Regions from separate parts of the Parabacteroides sp. AF39-10AC genome, predicted to be linked through region 2. Evidence: riboswitches for the same ligand, from Rfam matches in the RefSeq annotation. Region 2 holds a riboswitch; each other region holds the start of a gene.
The links. Region 2 has a riboswitch for thiamine pyrophosphate ahead of thiD (bifunctional hydroxymethylpyrimidine kinase/phosphomethylpyrimidine kinase). Riboswitches for the same ligand answer to the same signal wherever they lie in the genome.

Region 1 (5,214 bases), on a different contig from region 2:
ATCTCCACCCGCTTGAATAAGGGGGCATACTCCATAAGAAGGGATATATTTCCCAATGTATGATCCTCACGCAATCCGGTAGCTCCTAATATGAGAACTTCTCGATAGCCTTGGGCATGGGCGAAGCGGATGGATTTGGAGAGGTCGTTGATCTCTTGGTCCTCTACATGGTGGATTCGGTCTGCGTAGCGTTTGCGCAGGTCGGCGGGTATACTGTCCAAGTCTCCTACGATAGCGTCCGGATGAATACCCTTTTCATAAAGTGTCTTTACGGCTCCATCACAAGCGATAATCGTTTTCGCTTCCTTTAATAATCTCAAGGGTAACTCAGCGGAAGGAAATCTCCCATTCGCTACGATCACACATCCTCTTTCCTTCACTTCCGTATTATCTCCCATAATTCATAAATTATAAATTAAAACTCTTCCCCTTTCTTCCGCCAATTGTAATAGCCCACAATGGCTAGTGTCGCATAGCAAAAATAGAGTAGCATCGTCGGATACAAGCCCCGAAGGTAATAAAGATATACGGAAACGAGGTTTACGATTACCCAAAAAATCCAATGCTCGATAATTCGCCTTGCCAGCATCCAAGTAGCGACAATGCCTACCGACGTGGTGAACGCATCGCCTACGGGGATGGGAGAGTCCGTGAATTGATGAAGGAGATACCATAAGATGGCGAATACAACGGCCAATGTTCCGATAATCCCCACGAAAAGCGGAAGGCTCAGATGGGTGTATAGGATACGGTCGGAGGGAAGACTGTCGTTTTCCGTGTGTATCTCATGTTTCTTCCGGGTCCATTGATAGAAACCGTATATGCTGATTCCTACGTAATAGGTTTGCAATCCCATGTCCGCATAAATCTTAGCGGACAGGAAGACAAAGACATACACGAGGGAGGTGAGGAATCCCACCACCCACATGCCCTTATGTTGTTTAATCTCTAGAAAGAGATAGAGCAGACCGGTTATTACTCCGAAGTATTCTAGCCAAACCATTTTAGTAATTGATAATTGATAATTGAAAATTAAGTTAGAATTTGAAGGTGATCCTGGCCATGGCGTTCGTGCCGGCTTGGGTGAAATAACCGTCATCCTTTTTACGTGTGCCGTTTTCGATATACGAGTATACCCATGCGTTGGTCTCGTACTTCTCGTTGAAGAGGTTGTTGATAGTCACGTCTAGGGTTATTTCTTTCATGAACTTAGGCTGGAAGGCGTAACCGATACGTAGGCTATTGATAAAGTAGGGATCGATGGAACGATCCTTGCTGCTTGAATTGTCTATGTATTGGCGGCCTACTATTTGTGAGTTGAAACTTGCGATAAACCCTTTGTAAACGAAATCGAACATGCTGTTCGCTATTAGATTGGGTGAGAAAGCTATATTCGTTGTGCCTAGATCATTGATCTCTTGTCCTCCGGTATCCCAATTATCCACGTATTCCACGAAATGCTTGATTTTATTTTGGCTGAGGGTTACGTTCGCGCTCCAATTTAGCCAAGAGGTGATTTGTACACCTCCGGTAAGCTCGATACCCATTCGGTAACTATCCTTTATATTGGAAGTGAGGGCCTCGCCGATCTCGCTGATCTTGCCGGTCAGGATCAATTGGTTGTTGTAATCCATGAAATAGAGATTGGCTCCAAACCGGAAACGGTCGTTACCAAAACTATAACCGGCCTCGTAATCATATAAGGTCTCGTGGGTAGGACGTTCCTCGGGGCCTGCCTCCGTGAAATTGTCACGGTTCGGTTCCCGGTTAGCGACGGAGAAAGAGACGAAGGCGTTATGGCCATTGTTATGGAAGTTTATTCCGGCTTTCGGGTTGAAGAAGTTCCAGTTCTTACGAATGTCCAGTCCTTCCCCGGCTTTGTCATCGTTTCCCTTAATGGTGTAATGGATCCCACGGTATTGTAAGTCCAGATAGCCGGTGAAAAGAGGGGAAAGACGTTGAGTCAATTTAGCGTATGCGTTGTAGTCTAATTTCTTACCGGTATTGCGATAATATTCGTAATCCGGTTGTGGCAAGACGTTTGCGCTTTTGGTCCACATTACCCGGCCAAAATGATCGCCTACATAGTTGTTGACGGCGGTTCCCAGCGTAAGGCGGGTATTGTCACGTTGATAGTTTGCGCTATAAACGGCTCCATAGAAATAATTGTCGAGCCATTTACGGCGCACAAGGTCCGTCTTTTTTACGGTATTACCCTCCGGATCGATATATTCCGGTAGTTTATAACTGCTGAATTTGGCTTTCGATTTATAATCCTCGTAATATCCATTTCCGTCGGTGTAATGAAGGGTCAGGTTCATATTCCAGAAATCTCCGATACGCTGGCTGGCCATTAAATGGTAGTTGTGTTGCCAATAATTATCCGTCTGATTGTTATAAAACTTCTTCACTCCATCTTCCTCATATTCTCCGCATGGATTATAGCTACGATCTGTGTCAAGTAAATAAGACGGAACACCGTTCCATGCTTGATAGGTCTTCTCGCTGTTCCCGAAGGCTTGGAATTTAATCAATGTATTATCGGCATAGAAAGCGGCGGAGGCATAGTAAGAACTCATACGGGCGGAGGCACGATCGATAAAGCCGTCGCTACGGATATTGGAGTAGCGGGCGTCGAAAGCGAAATGATCGTAAAGTAATCCAGTGCCGCCTTTTACCGTATGTTTCAGCGTACCGAAAGAACCTGCTGATACGGAATATTCGCCGTAAGGCTTTAAGGACGGTTTCTCGGTCTGCATGGCGACCGTAGCGCCAAAAGCCGCAGCTCCGTTCGTAGAGGTTCCGGCGCCTCGTTGGATCTGGATCGATTCTACCGAGGAAGCTATATCGGCCATATTAGCCCAGAATACGGTATGAGACTCGGAGTCATTAACCGGTACGCCATTGATCGTGATATTGATACGGTTCGCATCTGTACCCCGGATACGAAAACCGGAGTAACCGATACCCGTTCCGGCATCCGAGGTCATGATAACAGACGGGGATTGGGAGATAAGGAATGGGATACCTTGCCCGTTGTTCCGGCTGCTTAGTTCTTGTTTGGAGATGTCGCTATAAGCTACCGGGGTCTCTTTCCCGACTTTGGTAGCGGTAATAACCACTTCATCTAAAGATACGTCTTTTGAGATTTTCAAGGAGTCGACCGGACTAGGCATTTGTGCCTTGGCGGTTGTAGCCAGCAAGGAGCCGGCCAAGATAACCAATACATTTTTCATCTTTTCATCTTTTTGCTTTAAAACTAAATAGATGAATAGAAAGGATCGGAGAAGCATGAATCCCTACGACAGCATTACCTGTACAGGTTCTATGGGTATGATCTCAGCCCGCTCCTTTCGTGAAGGATTCCGCGAGCACCCCTTCGTATTCGGCAGCAAAGATAGGCATAAAAATGTTAATAAATATTACTATCAATAGTAAATCGGATTTCTATAGATATTAATTCTGATTACTATCGATCGTAATCCGGTTTGTGTCGTATTAATTTTTTCTGCAAAAAGATGAGGATATTTTGAGAACTCATTGATTTTTTGTATATTTGCGGGCGATTAAGTGAAGTTGAGGAGGGGGCGGGTAGTCCCCTTCTTTTGTTCTTAACAGATATGTGTATGATAGAAAAGAAAGTGGTAAGCCAATTAGTAGAGGAAAAACTAGCCTCTTCAAGCAATTATTTAGTAGACGTAGTGATTAAACCGGGGAACCTGATAGTCGTTGAAATTGATAACGATGAAGCGGTAAGCATTGATGATTGCGCTGAGTTGAGCCGGTATTTGGAGGAGCATCTGGATCGTGACGTCGAGGATTATGAGCTGGAGGTTGGCTCCGCCGGCATTACTTCTCCTTTTAAGGTACTTCGCCAATACGTCAAGAACATCGGAAACGAGGTGGAGATGCTGTTGAAAAACGGCTCGAAGCTGACAGGTGTGTTGAAATCTGCCGACGAGAACGGTGTGGTTGTCTCTGTCGAGAAGAAGGTGAAACCGGAGGGCGCTAAGCGGAAGGTAACCGTGATAGAGGATGAGTCGTATACATTTGATGAAATAAAATATACAAAATACTTAATAAGATTCAAGTAAGATTATGGCCAAGAAAGAGGAAACAATCAGTATGATTGACACCCTTGCGGAGTTCAAGGAGTTGAAGAATATCGATAAAGATACGATGATTAGCGTTTTGGAAGATTCGTTCCGTAACGTGATCGCCAAGATGTTTGGCACGGATGAGAACTATGACGTGATTATCAATCCTGAGAAAGGTGATTTCGAGATCTGGAGAAACCGTACGGTTGTGGCTGATGATGAATTGGAGGATGAGAACTTGCAGCTTACGTTGACGGAGGCCCGTAAAATCGACGCCGACTGTGAGGTGGGCGAGGAAGTGACCGACGAGGTGCATTTCGCGGACTTCGGACGTCGTGCGATCTTAAACTTGCGCCAGACTTTGGCTTCAAAGATACTTGAATTGCAGAAAGACAGCTTGTACGCTAAGTATAAGGATAAAATCGGCCACATCATCGCCGCTGAGGTTTATCAGGTGTGGAAGAAAGAAATCCTGTTGCTGGATGACGATGGTAATGAGTTGCTACTGCCGAAATCCGAGCAAATCCCGACCGATTTCTATCGTAAGGGAGAGACCGTACGTGCGATCGTTCAACGTGTGGATAACTATAATAACAACCCGAAGATCCTTCTTTCCCGTACGGATAAGGTCTTCTTGCAGCGGTTGTTCGAGTTGGAGGTTCCGGAGATTAATGATGGCTTGATTACGATCAAGGCGATCGCCCGTATCCCGGGAGAGCGTGCCAAAGTGGCTGTCGAGTCATACGATGACCGTATTGACCCGGTGGGTGCTTGCGTAGGTATGAAAGGCTCTCGTATTCACGGAATCGTTCGCGAGTTGAGAAACGAGAACATTGATGTGATTAATTACACCTCAAATCTCTCTTTGTTTATCCAGCGTGCTTTAAGCCCGGCTAAGATCTCTTCTATCCGTGTAAATGAGGAAGAAAAGAAAGCTGAGGTTTATCTACGTCCGGAGGAGGTTTCTTTAGCGATCGGTAAGGGTGGTCTGAATATTAAGTTGGCTTGTATGTTGACTGAGTATACGATTGACGTATTCCGTGATATCGAAGGAGCGGACGAGGAGGATATCTACTTGGATGAGTTCTCCGACGAGATCGACAGCTGGGTGATCGAC
Region 2 (5,214 bases):
TACCGTGATCAAGGAGTCTGGGGATGATCCGGACGTGACGAATCATAGCCGGATCCGGGTTACTGTTCAATTATCTCTCGATGCATCCGGTTGTGCCATCGCCGTGGCAGAGTCGTGCCACGGTGATGGCACAGCTGTGCCAAGCCGATGGCACAAGCGTGCCACGGTAATGGCACAAGAAGAATATTGTCAAGAAACAGAAAGCGACGATACGGGAAGAGTCATCTTCCAAGCAGGTGAAGGAGTCGGAACCGTGACCCTTCCGGGACTCGGCTTGAAAGTCGGCGGCCCGGCTATAAACGCCACGCCCCGTAAGATGATCCGGCAAGAGCTGATTCCACTCCTGCCCTCACCCGATTCCGTCGCTATTGTCACGGTCTCGGTTCCCGGTGGCGAGGAGTTGGCGAAACGTACCTTCAATCCGAAACTTGGAATTATCGGGGGAATCTCCATTATCGGGACATCCGGAATCGTGCGTCCTTTCTCATCGGACGCTTTTATCGCCTCGATACGGAAAGAAGCCAGTGTCGCCAAAGCGATAGGTTGCGAGACGTTGGTTATTAATTCCGGGGCGAAGAGTGAACGCTACCTTCGGAGCTTATACGCTTCTTTGCCTCCACAATCATTCGTCCATTATGGGAACTTTATCGGAGAGACGCTAAAGATCGCTGCCGATTTAGGTTTCAAGCAGGTTATCTTAGGTATCATGATCGGCAAGGCGGTGAAACTTGCGGAAGGTTTCCTGGATACACACAGCAAAAAAGTCGTCATGAACAAAGGCTTCCTTCAAGATGTAGCGAAAGAAGCAAAATGCGAGGAGGCGACCGTAGATGCAATCAATCGGATTACGTTGGCCCGTGAATTATGGGAGCTTCTTGCGGAAAAAGAACAAAATCGTTTCTTCCCATTACTTTTACAAAAATGTAAATCGTATTGCGCTCCTATCCTTCCCGACGGCGAACTAACCTTGCTGTTAATATCCGAAGAGGGCAAGGTCTTGTACCAATCTTAGCTGTAGAGACGCAGCGCGCACGCTACGTCTCTACACCCCCCAGACTGTAATAGCATTTCTTTTTAGCTGTTTATTCTTTTTTATTAGGGATTCTTTAAGAATACATATTAGGAGGATTTCGTACTTTTGCCCTCTAAATATTGATTAAAATAATGTTTAGATATCTTTTAATTTATATGGCCTGCCTTCTATTCGCCTTTTCCGTAAAGGCGCAAGGCATTTCCAATGACACGATTCCGAAAGAAGTGCTGATGCTGGATGGTAAGCCTATGACCGAAAAGCAAATACAACGTTATCATAAACAATTACATAAAGACTCCATACGGGCCAACAAAAGGATCTGGTGGTCTATCCTTGGCGGACCGTCTTACACGCCGGAAGCCTCCTTTGGCGTAGGTGGCGCGGTTTTGGCTAGCTTTCGCTTAAACAAGAATGATACGATATCCCAACGATCGTTTATCCCTGCGGGATTTAACATTACCTTAAACGGGACGTTCGTTTTTGCCGGTGCCGGTACCTTATTCTTCAACGAGAATCGCTTCCGTATTTATATCAGTTACGGTTATCGGAACGAACCTTCGCATTATTTCGGGAAAGGCTATGAGACGATCGAGCAAATCGAGAAGAGCGACTCGACAACGAAATTCCATAAGAGTTCTTTCCAACTATATCCCCGTTTCGTATGGGAAGTTAGGCCTCATTTATATACGGGTCCTCTTTTTGATATTAATTTCAGCAAATCAGATGATATCAACCCGGTGATGGCCGAAGATCCTTATTTCAATAAGTTCAAACGAGATTATGTCAATATCGGTGTCGGCGGCTTGATTCAATACGATACACGAAATGACGTGGCGACCCCAAGTTCCGGTATGTTACTAAGCGCGATCGCTAAAGTGTATGGAAAGTATTTAGGCGGTGCATATAATTATGAGATGTTCGAGTTAGAATACCGCCAATTCCAGCAAGTATTTCGTCCTCGTAGCACCTTGGCATGGATCGCCAAGACACAAATCGGTGTGGGAAACGTTCCTTTTACGGAGCTTCCTTCGTTTGGCTCTCCTTTCGATCTTCGCGGATACTATTGGGGCAAGTACCGTGACAAGACCATGGCGTATGGGATTCTGGAGTATCGTCATATGTTCGGCAGCGTGGAGAAATATAAGAGCGGTAATTTCTGGGCGAAGTGTGGTTTTGTTGGCTGGGTCGGCACGGGTACGATCGGAAACGCTCCTATCGTAGACTGGAATAAATGGAAGTTCAACTACGGCGTAGGCTTACGTATCCAAATGCAACCCGGCAAGAACTTCCGCCTAGACGTAGGCAAAGACCCGAACCAAAAAGGGATGGCGGTTTATATGAATATGACGGAAGCCTTCTAAAACCAGAAGGCTCCCGTCTACGATTTATGGAAGTATAACCTTGCGTTAAAATTATCGTTTAAAAGCCGGAAATATCTTAATATCGATTTTTTTCACTAAGTTTGCGTCGTCGAAGGGGTGCCATACTATATGGGCTGAGATCATACCCTTACTACTTGATGCGGGTAATGCCGCCGTAAGAAAAACGAATGTTAGATGGATAAAAATGAAACGTACCGTTATCCGGTAGCTTTAACGATCGCGGGCTCTGATAGTGGCGGTGGTGCCGGAATACAAGCGGATATTAAGACTTTTTCCTCGCTGGGGGTTTTTGGAGCCTCGGCGATAACGGCTATAACCGCTCAAAACACACAGGGAGTGCGAGGGATCCAAGCGATCTCTCCCGAGATTTTGAGAGGACAAATCGAAGCTATTCTTGAGGATTTCATCGTAGATGCCGTAAAAATAGGGATGCTACATAACAAGGATGCCGTAAAGGTCGTATCTGAAACTTTACCTTCCTTCCAACAGACTTCTATCATTTTAGATCCAGTGATGATATCCACGAGCGGAAGTAAATTATTGGAGGATGACGCCATCCGAACCATCATGGATGAGTTGTTCCCTAAAGCGACACTGCTTACTCCGAATATTCCCGAGACGGAATATCTTTCCGGTATAAAAATCAATAACGAGGCGGATATCTTACTTGCCGCCCGGAAATTGCAGGAAAAAGGATGTAACGCTCTATTGATCAAGGGGGGGCATATTCCCGGAGTAGAAACGGTGGATCGGTTATTTATCAATGAGAATAATCCGATTTGTCTGGTCTCGCCAACAGTGGAGACCTTCAATACCCATGGAACGGGCTGTACGCTATCGTCCGCCATCGCCGCTTATATGGCACTCGGCCATTCATTGGTGGAAGCCGTACGATTAGCCAAGGAATATATGAATAACGCGCTCGTTCACGGGGCAAATGTATGCATGGGAAAAGGGCACGGACCTGTAAACCACTTCTTCTCACCCTCTGCCCTTCATAAAATCCGATGGAATCATGAATAAGCTGGTCGTAATTACTACACCTTATTTTTTCGCGGATGAAGCTTCTTTGATCGAACTTCTATTTGCGGAAGGAATGTCTCGTTTACATCTACGTAAACCGGATTGTAAACGTGATGAATTGGAGGGCTTATTGGATAACATCTCTCCGGCCTATTACGACAGGATCGTTCTTCATGATTGGTTTACCTTGGCAGAAGAAAGGGCTTTAGGAGGAGTCCATTTGAACAAGAGGAACCCGGAAGCTCCACCTTTATATAAAGGCAGTATAAGTCGTTCTTGCCATAGTCTGGAAGAGATTATCGAGTATAAACCGGTATGCGACTATGTATTCCTTAGCCCGATCTTTCAGAGTATATCCAAAGAAGGATATGGTAGCGGATTCCCCTTAGATGGATTGCGAAACGCGAAGGGCATCATCGATGATAAGGTGATTGCCTTGGGAGGAATCTGCCCGCAGACAATAACGAAATTAAAAGATATCCCCTTCGGCGGTGTCGCCGTTCTCGGAGCCCTTTGGGGAAACGATCCCTCCCTTCTAGTCGCGGATCAACTCATAAAACAATTCAAACGATTACAAGTATGGCCTTAAATTATTATTTCGGATATGATGAGAATGGAAGAGTCGGTCGGAGAACAACCGGATTACGCCCCCCTTTTGGTGGAAACAATCGCTTGATGTTTATAACGCATCGTACGCCTAAATATACGGAATGCGACGAGGTACGCATGGCAATCCAAGGAGGGTGCTCATGGATACAGTTGCGCATGAAGGATGGGATTTATGAGGATACCGTACGTACATGTGCCACTATCTGCGCGGAAGAATGTGAGCGAATCGTGGATTTCTGCGTAAACGATGATCTGGAGGCTGCCGTGACATGTGGCGCTACGGCTTGTCATCTGGGTAAGAATGATATGCCCTTGGATATCGCTTGGGAAGTACTGAAAGACAAGTTGGATTCCAATGCCATCTTCTATATCGGGGCTACGGCTAACACGTTCGAGGATATCCGGCTGGCCGTAGAACGAGGCGCCTCGTATATCGGACTAGGGCCGTATCGCTTTACGGGTACCAAGAAGAATTTGAGTCCCATCTTAGGTCTGGAAGGTTATCGTAAAATTATCGCTCAATGCAAGGAGGCTGGCATTGATATTCCTATCTTCGCGATAGGTGGTATTACGCTGGAAGACGTAGGCCCTTTGATGGAGACGGGTATAACCGGAATCGCTGTTTCGGGCGCGATTATCAATGCCCCCGATCCCGTGGAGGAAACCCGCCGGTTTATAGAGGAAATCAATAAGTACTAAACTAAATACATATGGCTACTAAAAAGAATATGCGTATTTCCTATCCGTCCTCGGAAAAGATTTATGTCCCGGGCGAGATCAATAAGATCAAGGTTGGTATGCGTAAGATTAAATTGTTGGACACGGTAACTTTGGATGAGCATGGAGAGCGAATCTTCAAGAAGAACAATCCGGTAATCGTTTACGATACGAGCGGCCCGTATTCCGATCCCAAGATATCGATTGATATCGCTAAAGGACTTCCTCGTATACGTGAGGAGTGGTACGGTAAGCGTAAAGATGTGGTTCAATTGCCGGAATTGACTTCCGCTTATGGCCGTGAGCGATTGGCGGACGCGAGTCTGAATTCCCTGCGTTTTCCCAAGCGATACTTGCCTTTCCGGGCTAAAGAGGGTAAGAATATCACCCAGATGTATTATGCGAAGAAGCGTATTATCACTCCGGAAATGGAGTACGTGGCGATTCGTG
Region 3 (5,214 bases), on a different contig from region 2:
CGTCCACGCAAATCAGACAATTTATAGAGAGCGTTATCATACGGAGTCATGAAATTAGCGGTTTGGATCATGGGAAGATCGTTGTAATACCTCTCAGACACGTCCGCACGCAATACCAAACGATTGTTTTGCGAGATCGTAGCCAAAGGCTGACCTACGGATACATAATCACCCTCTTTCACTTGGATGTTCTTCAAGTAACCGTTCAAGGGAGAGACTACAGACACGCCTTTCGCCGTCTGTTTTCCCGCTATCGCCTCATAAGCGACCTTGGCGTTCTCGTAATTCAAGCGGGCCTGCTCGAAATCCTTGGCGGATACGATCTTATCGCCTACCAAGGCTTGCATACGCTCGTATTCCTTTTTCGCCGTCTCATAAGCGAATTTAGCCTTTGCCGCCACGTCTCCATCAGAGAGGGCGTTGGAAGCGATACTCAACACGGCCTGTCCCTTGCGTACCGCCGTACCATCCACGAATGGCAAGCTACCAAACGAGATCACGCCGGGGACGGTAGCGACGATCACGGACTCCTCCCCTTGCGCCGCCATTACTCGTCCGCTCGTCTTAATCACATCCGTGAAAGGAGCGGGATTAACCGTTACGGTCTGCAAACCAACGGCCTCGGCTAAGGCTTTCTTAAAGACAATCTCGCCGGGATGGGTACCACCGGACTCATGCTCATGGTCATGGCCTTCGTGTTCATGTCCCTCATGATCATGATCGTGATCGTGATCCTCACCTTCATGCTCATGGTCGTGAGCCTCTAATTCATGATTATGCTCATCGTGTCCGGCTTGCGACGCATTTCCCGCACAACCGGCAAACAGGTAAGCGCACATCGCACCTACCAAATATATTTTCTTCATTGTGTAAAAAATCTTGATATCGTTAATAATAAATAGATAGGGGCAAGTCTGTCCTCACCCACTCTCACAAACGAGATATCAAGACATAGGAGGGGCACGAAGTCCCGAGGCACTCACTATCCAAGCGTCGTGCAGCGACTCAATGTAGGGGGCGTTCTCGTGATCAAGGAGCTGTCCGCAAAACGCCGGTTCAGGTGGATAAATGTAATCAAATAAGACGAGTAACGGCATCAGATGTATATCCACATCTCCATCCATAAAATGAAAAATATGCGTACTGAAATAGGCCAAGTTATGCCCGTCGCAACCGCAATCATGCGTATCAGTGCTTTTATCGCCATGCGCTTGCTCCGCGGTCAAGGATTGATAACAAGGCATCCCGTCCCGGTGATGATGGTGAGGGATAACCACAGAAAGCAATGCCAAGATGCCGGCCATCAGCACCACGTATTGTACAATCCTCTGTTTCATTTTCTCACGCATGGCACAAAGATAAGGATATTTTTCCGTTTTTTACATGAATGTTGTAAGTTTGCGGTAAATAAAAAGATAGATGAAGTTTGGAGTAAATAAAAAGGTATTATTATATACCGCCGGTTGCGTATGGATTTTCGCCGGTATCAATATCTTACGCATCGGTATCATCACATGGTTAAACGATACCCATTATTGGTTATTCAAGATCGGGGAAGCGACCATCGTTTTCTTGCTTTTCTTCAATTTAGTCTTTAAACGGCTTTTCTATAAACATTCCGAACGGATCTCCCGGAAAAACGGGAAACATTGCCCGTTCTCTTTCTTCGACGTGAAAGGTTGGATTATCATGATCTTCATGATCGCTTTCGGGATCACGATCCGCACGTTCCATTTACTGCCGAATTCTTTCATTTCCGTATTCTATACGGGATTATCCACGGCGTTGATCATAACGGGATTCTTATTCTTGAGACAAGGAAAAACCGTTGGGAATTGAGAATTGAAAATTAAAGATACAACAATCAATAATTTTCAATTCTCAATTCTCAATTTTCAATTCCCAAGTTTTTCGCAGATCAACTCAGCAGCCTTCTTGCCGCTCATCAGCATGCCGCCAAAGATCGGTCCCATACGGAAGCTACCGCTTACGCCGTTAGCGGCCATACCGGAAACGAATAATCCCGGGTAGATCTCCTTCGTGTTCTCCACCGTCGTCTGCTCACCCAGCTCCACATTCAAGGAACGCTCGCCGATCACGCCTCCGGTCGGTGTATTCAATTGGATATCATTCTTACGGGCTACCACACGGGCAATCTCGCAATCATGCCCCGTACCTTCCAAGACAGCCTTTGCCATGATCGTCAACGGATCCACGTGCATCCCCTCACGGATTACCGGAGCCCAGTTCACTACCACACCGGCTACGGCATCGTTATGAAACACCACGTCCTCTACCGAATAGCAGTTAAAGATCGTAGCGCCCGCCTTCGTCGCCTGATAAATCAAAGCGGAAGTGGTATGTACCGAATCCATGATATACGTGCCGTTAGCACCCTCCTTATAGCTTACGCCCAATTCCTTGATAATCGGCATAGCCTCTTCCTGCACCACGATATCGTTGAACATCATAGCGCCGCCCCACATACCTCCACCGGGAGCCAGCTTACGATCAAACAACGCCACCTTCTTACCGGCTTTCGCCAAGAAATAAGCGGCCACGATACCGGAAGGTCCCCCTCCCACGATCGCTACATCCACAGACAAGTTGCTCTTCAACTTCTCGAAGTAAGAGTCAATGATTCCACTTGAAACAATCTGTTCCATCTTAATAACTAATTAAAGTTTAAACATCAGGGAGCACATAGAGGTAACGCCCCCTTTATTTCCTAGTTCTACCTTATTTTCCCTTCGCCGGCATTACCCGGATCAGGTTCGATGGGTATAATCTCAGCCCGTATGACTCGGGCACCCCTATGTGAAAAGTCGGGGGCAAATGTACAAAAAATTAGTATATATGTACTCAACAGAGCCATAAAAGGCAAAAAACGCTCAGCCAAACAAAATGTAAGAAGCTTAATCTTCTTCCGACCAGTCATCAGACCAACCGAATTCTTTATCCCGGAATAATTCAGCTAATCCCGAAATCTGCTTGAACCGAAGTAACTCATTTTTATCCATTCCAATATTACGCATGATCCACTTATCAGACATCCCAGATTTGACCAACTCCGTAACAATCTCCGTCATAAGTTCCAAGTTGTGCATCCCTCGAGCCCTGTTATGGCGAATGGTTGAAGCCATTCGGTTTGAAATATCTTTCTCAATCACCGTTACAGGCAACATTCCTTTCTCACGATCATAAATCCTTTGAGATTGCTTCATAACCAGATAACGATGATAACCATCTACTATCTCATATAAATCATCCTCTTCAAGATAATAACAGACGCAAGGCATCGTATAGCCATCCTCCCAAATGGAAAGTTCCAATAATCGCATTTCCGGTGGTGCCATGATATTAGGGTTATAGCTGTTGGCCACAATTTTTTCTATAGGAACAGCCCTAACACCATATGCCGGACTAACAAAGTTTCCCATGCTTATAAAAATTATATTTGTCCATTACTTCTTTTCTCATATCCCTCTCTCGTTTTGTCTGGGAAAAACCCATATACTTACATGTATGATCGTTTTTCAAAATACAAACACACATACGTTTGTAAGTAGGGATTTCTTTAAACTCAGGTATATTGATATCATCGATATACTCCATCCGTACCGGTTTCTTATCCGTATGGTAAGCGGTACATTCTTCCACAATGATAGGAATATTAGCCGCCCGTAACTTAGCGATAGTCTCCTCACTGAGGCATCCTCCTTTTTCTCTCCAGAATTTACGGCTGACTCTTAACTTATTCAAATAGTTCTCACGAGTTTCTTTGGGTAAAGTATTTAGGAGAAAATACATATATTTCTCCCAAGAGAACCCGGCTGGGCACTTGATAGCCCTCCATCCCATAGCGGAGGTATTCCCATATATACCGGCAAAGCCAACACCGTTTACACGTCCAACCATCCTCCCCCACATGTCGGGATCGACAACTTTGTAAATGAACAGTGTGGATATCGCTTGGGATATGAATGGGCTCGCCACACGTTGCCGGGACAAAGGCACCCCTGCTTGATAATACAAATCATACAAATGATTATATGTCCAACCGAACTTTCCGTTCGCTATCCAGATATCCTGAGTTTTCCAATCATAAATAGGATATGCGTTATATATAGAATAATTCATTCTGCGAGTCCATTTATAATTAGCTAGTTTTCTGTAATTCTTATCACTATGTATGGCCCGCCACCTATTAAAACTCTCTTGGGTACGGATACCAACAAGGCAACATATACGCCGGCCCATTTTCCGTTGATACAACCAAAAAGGGAACATATTCTGAAAATCATAATCCCACATGTCCTCCTTGAAGAAGTCAAAGTCTTTCGCCCGGAGACATGAATGGGGCATCTCTCGAACCCAGATATCCCGGTACTCCTCGCTCCAAGGTCTCCAATATTGTTGAAACATAGATGTACATGTCTGGACTTTAAAAGGAACACAACAATGATAAATATCAAGGATATCGGAATTAGCGGCATAAACCTTTTCCACATATTCGGTCGTCTGGCTGTATTGAACCTCATAATCCATATGAAATACACCTAGTTTTCGTCCCGGAGCGTATCTACGAATATAATCTACACACAAATTCAACAGTACACCACTATCCTTTCCGCCGGAAAAAGAGACGTATACGTAATCGAAATAATCAAAAATGATCTTCAATCTTTTCTCTGTCGCCTCGTACACATCCATTCTTCGCATCATGACTCTACCTCCGGTAAATAATGCATTTTATCATAATTTTTCCACTCAACACATGTCTGGAACTTTTTTTGTGAGAACACTTTTACATGACGTTTATGCACAACAGCCATAAGTGAAGCTTGAGATGAAAAATCCTTTATGACTTCTTCAAGAAGTTCACTCAATACCGAAGGATCATCACCACTCACGAAATAATTGTCTATAGAGTAATAGAGATGTCCTTTTTTTACAGGCATAAAACCAACAACAGCTGTTTCATGAAAGGCTATATACCAAACGTGGCTACGAGATGTTTTAAAAGGGTAATTGTTATTTTGTCGCAAAATGGCTGGATTCATGACCAAAGGTGCGACAAGTTCATATAACAATTTGTCCGTTCCCTGCAATGTCATAATTTTCATGGTCTGCACTTAATAATATTACCATGCAAATTTAGGCATTATATATAGATACCGTAGCCACAAAAACACAAAAATGTAATTTACTCTA

Region 1: linked by a shared signal. The riboswitch ahead of DW033_RS04290 (TonB-dependent receptor) and the one ahead of thiD (bifunctional hydroxymethylpyrimidine kinase/phosphomethylpyrimidine kinase) in region 2 are both predicted to bind thiamine pyrophosphate.
Region 3: linked by a shared signal. The riboswitch ahead of DW033_RS12955 (sulfide-dependent adenosine diphosphate thiazole synthase) and the one ahead of thiD (bifunctional hydroxymethylpyrimidine kinase/phosphomethylpyrimidine kinase) in region 2 are both predicted to bind thiamine pyrophosphate.

What each region holds. Positions count from the first base shown of each region.
Region 1 covers NZ_QTLP01000003.1:212,497-217,710, reverse strand. Annotated here, with positions in the region: gene DW033_RS04300 (thiamine diphosphokinase) at 1-398, opposite strand, end outside; gene pnuC (nicotinamide riboside transporter PnuC) at 416-1,003, opposite strand; gene DW033_RS04290 (TonB-dependent receptor) at 1,038-3,236, opposite strand; TPP riboswitch at 3,279-3,389, opposite strand; gene rimP (ribosome assembly cofactor RimP) at 3,627-4,094, shown strand; gene nusA (transcription termination factor NusA) at 4,099-5,214, shown strand, end outside.
Region 2 covers NZ_QTLP01000002.1:125,899-131,112, reverse strand. Annotated here, with positions in the region: gene cbiD (cobalt-precorrin-5B (C(1))-methyltransferase CbiD) at 1-1,012, shown strand, start outside; gene DW033_RS02450 (BamA/TamA family outer membrane protein) at 1,165-2,394, shown strand; TPP riboswitch at 2,498-2,595, shown strand; gene thiD (bifunctional hydroxymethylpyrimidine kinase/phosphomethylpyrimidine kinase) at 2,590-3,438, shown strand; gene DW033_RS02440 (thiamine phosphate synthase) at 3,431-4,027, shown strand; gene DW033_RS02435 (thiamine phosphate synthase) at 4,018-4,746, shown strand; gene thiC (phosphomethylpyrimidine synthase ThiC) at 4,758-5,214, shown strand, end outside.
Region 3 covers NZ_QTLP01000013.1:13,164-18,377, forward strand. Annotated here, with positions in the region: gene DW033_RS12940 (efflux RND transporter periplasmic adaptor subunit) at 1-866, opposite strand, end outside; gene DW033_RS12945 (DUF6769 family protein) at 945-1,349, opposite strand; gene DW033_RS12950 (hypothetical protein) at 1,420-1,839, shown strand; gene DW033_RS12955 (sulfide-dependent adenosine diphosphate thiazole synthase) at 1,896-2,666, opposite strand; TPP riboswitch at 2,729-2,825, opposite strand; gene DW033_RS12960 (ParB/RepB/Spo0J family partition protein) at 2,916-3,440, opposite strand; gene DW033_RS12965 (DUF3440 domain-containing protein) at 3,424-4,725, opposite strand; gene DW033_RS12970 (hypothetical protein) at 4,722-5,126, opposite strand; gene DW033_RS12975 (glycoside hydrolase family 3 C-terminal domain-containing protein) at 5,212-5,214, opposite strand, start outside.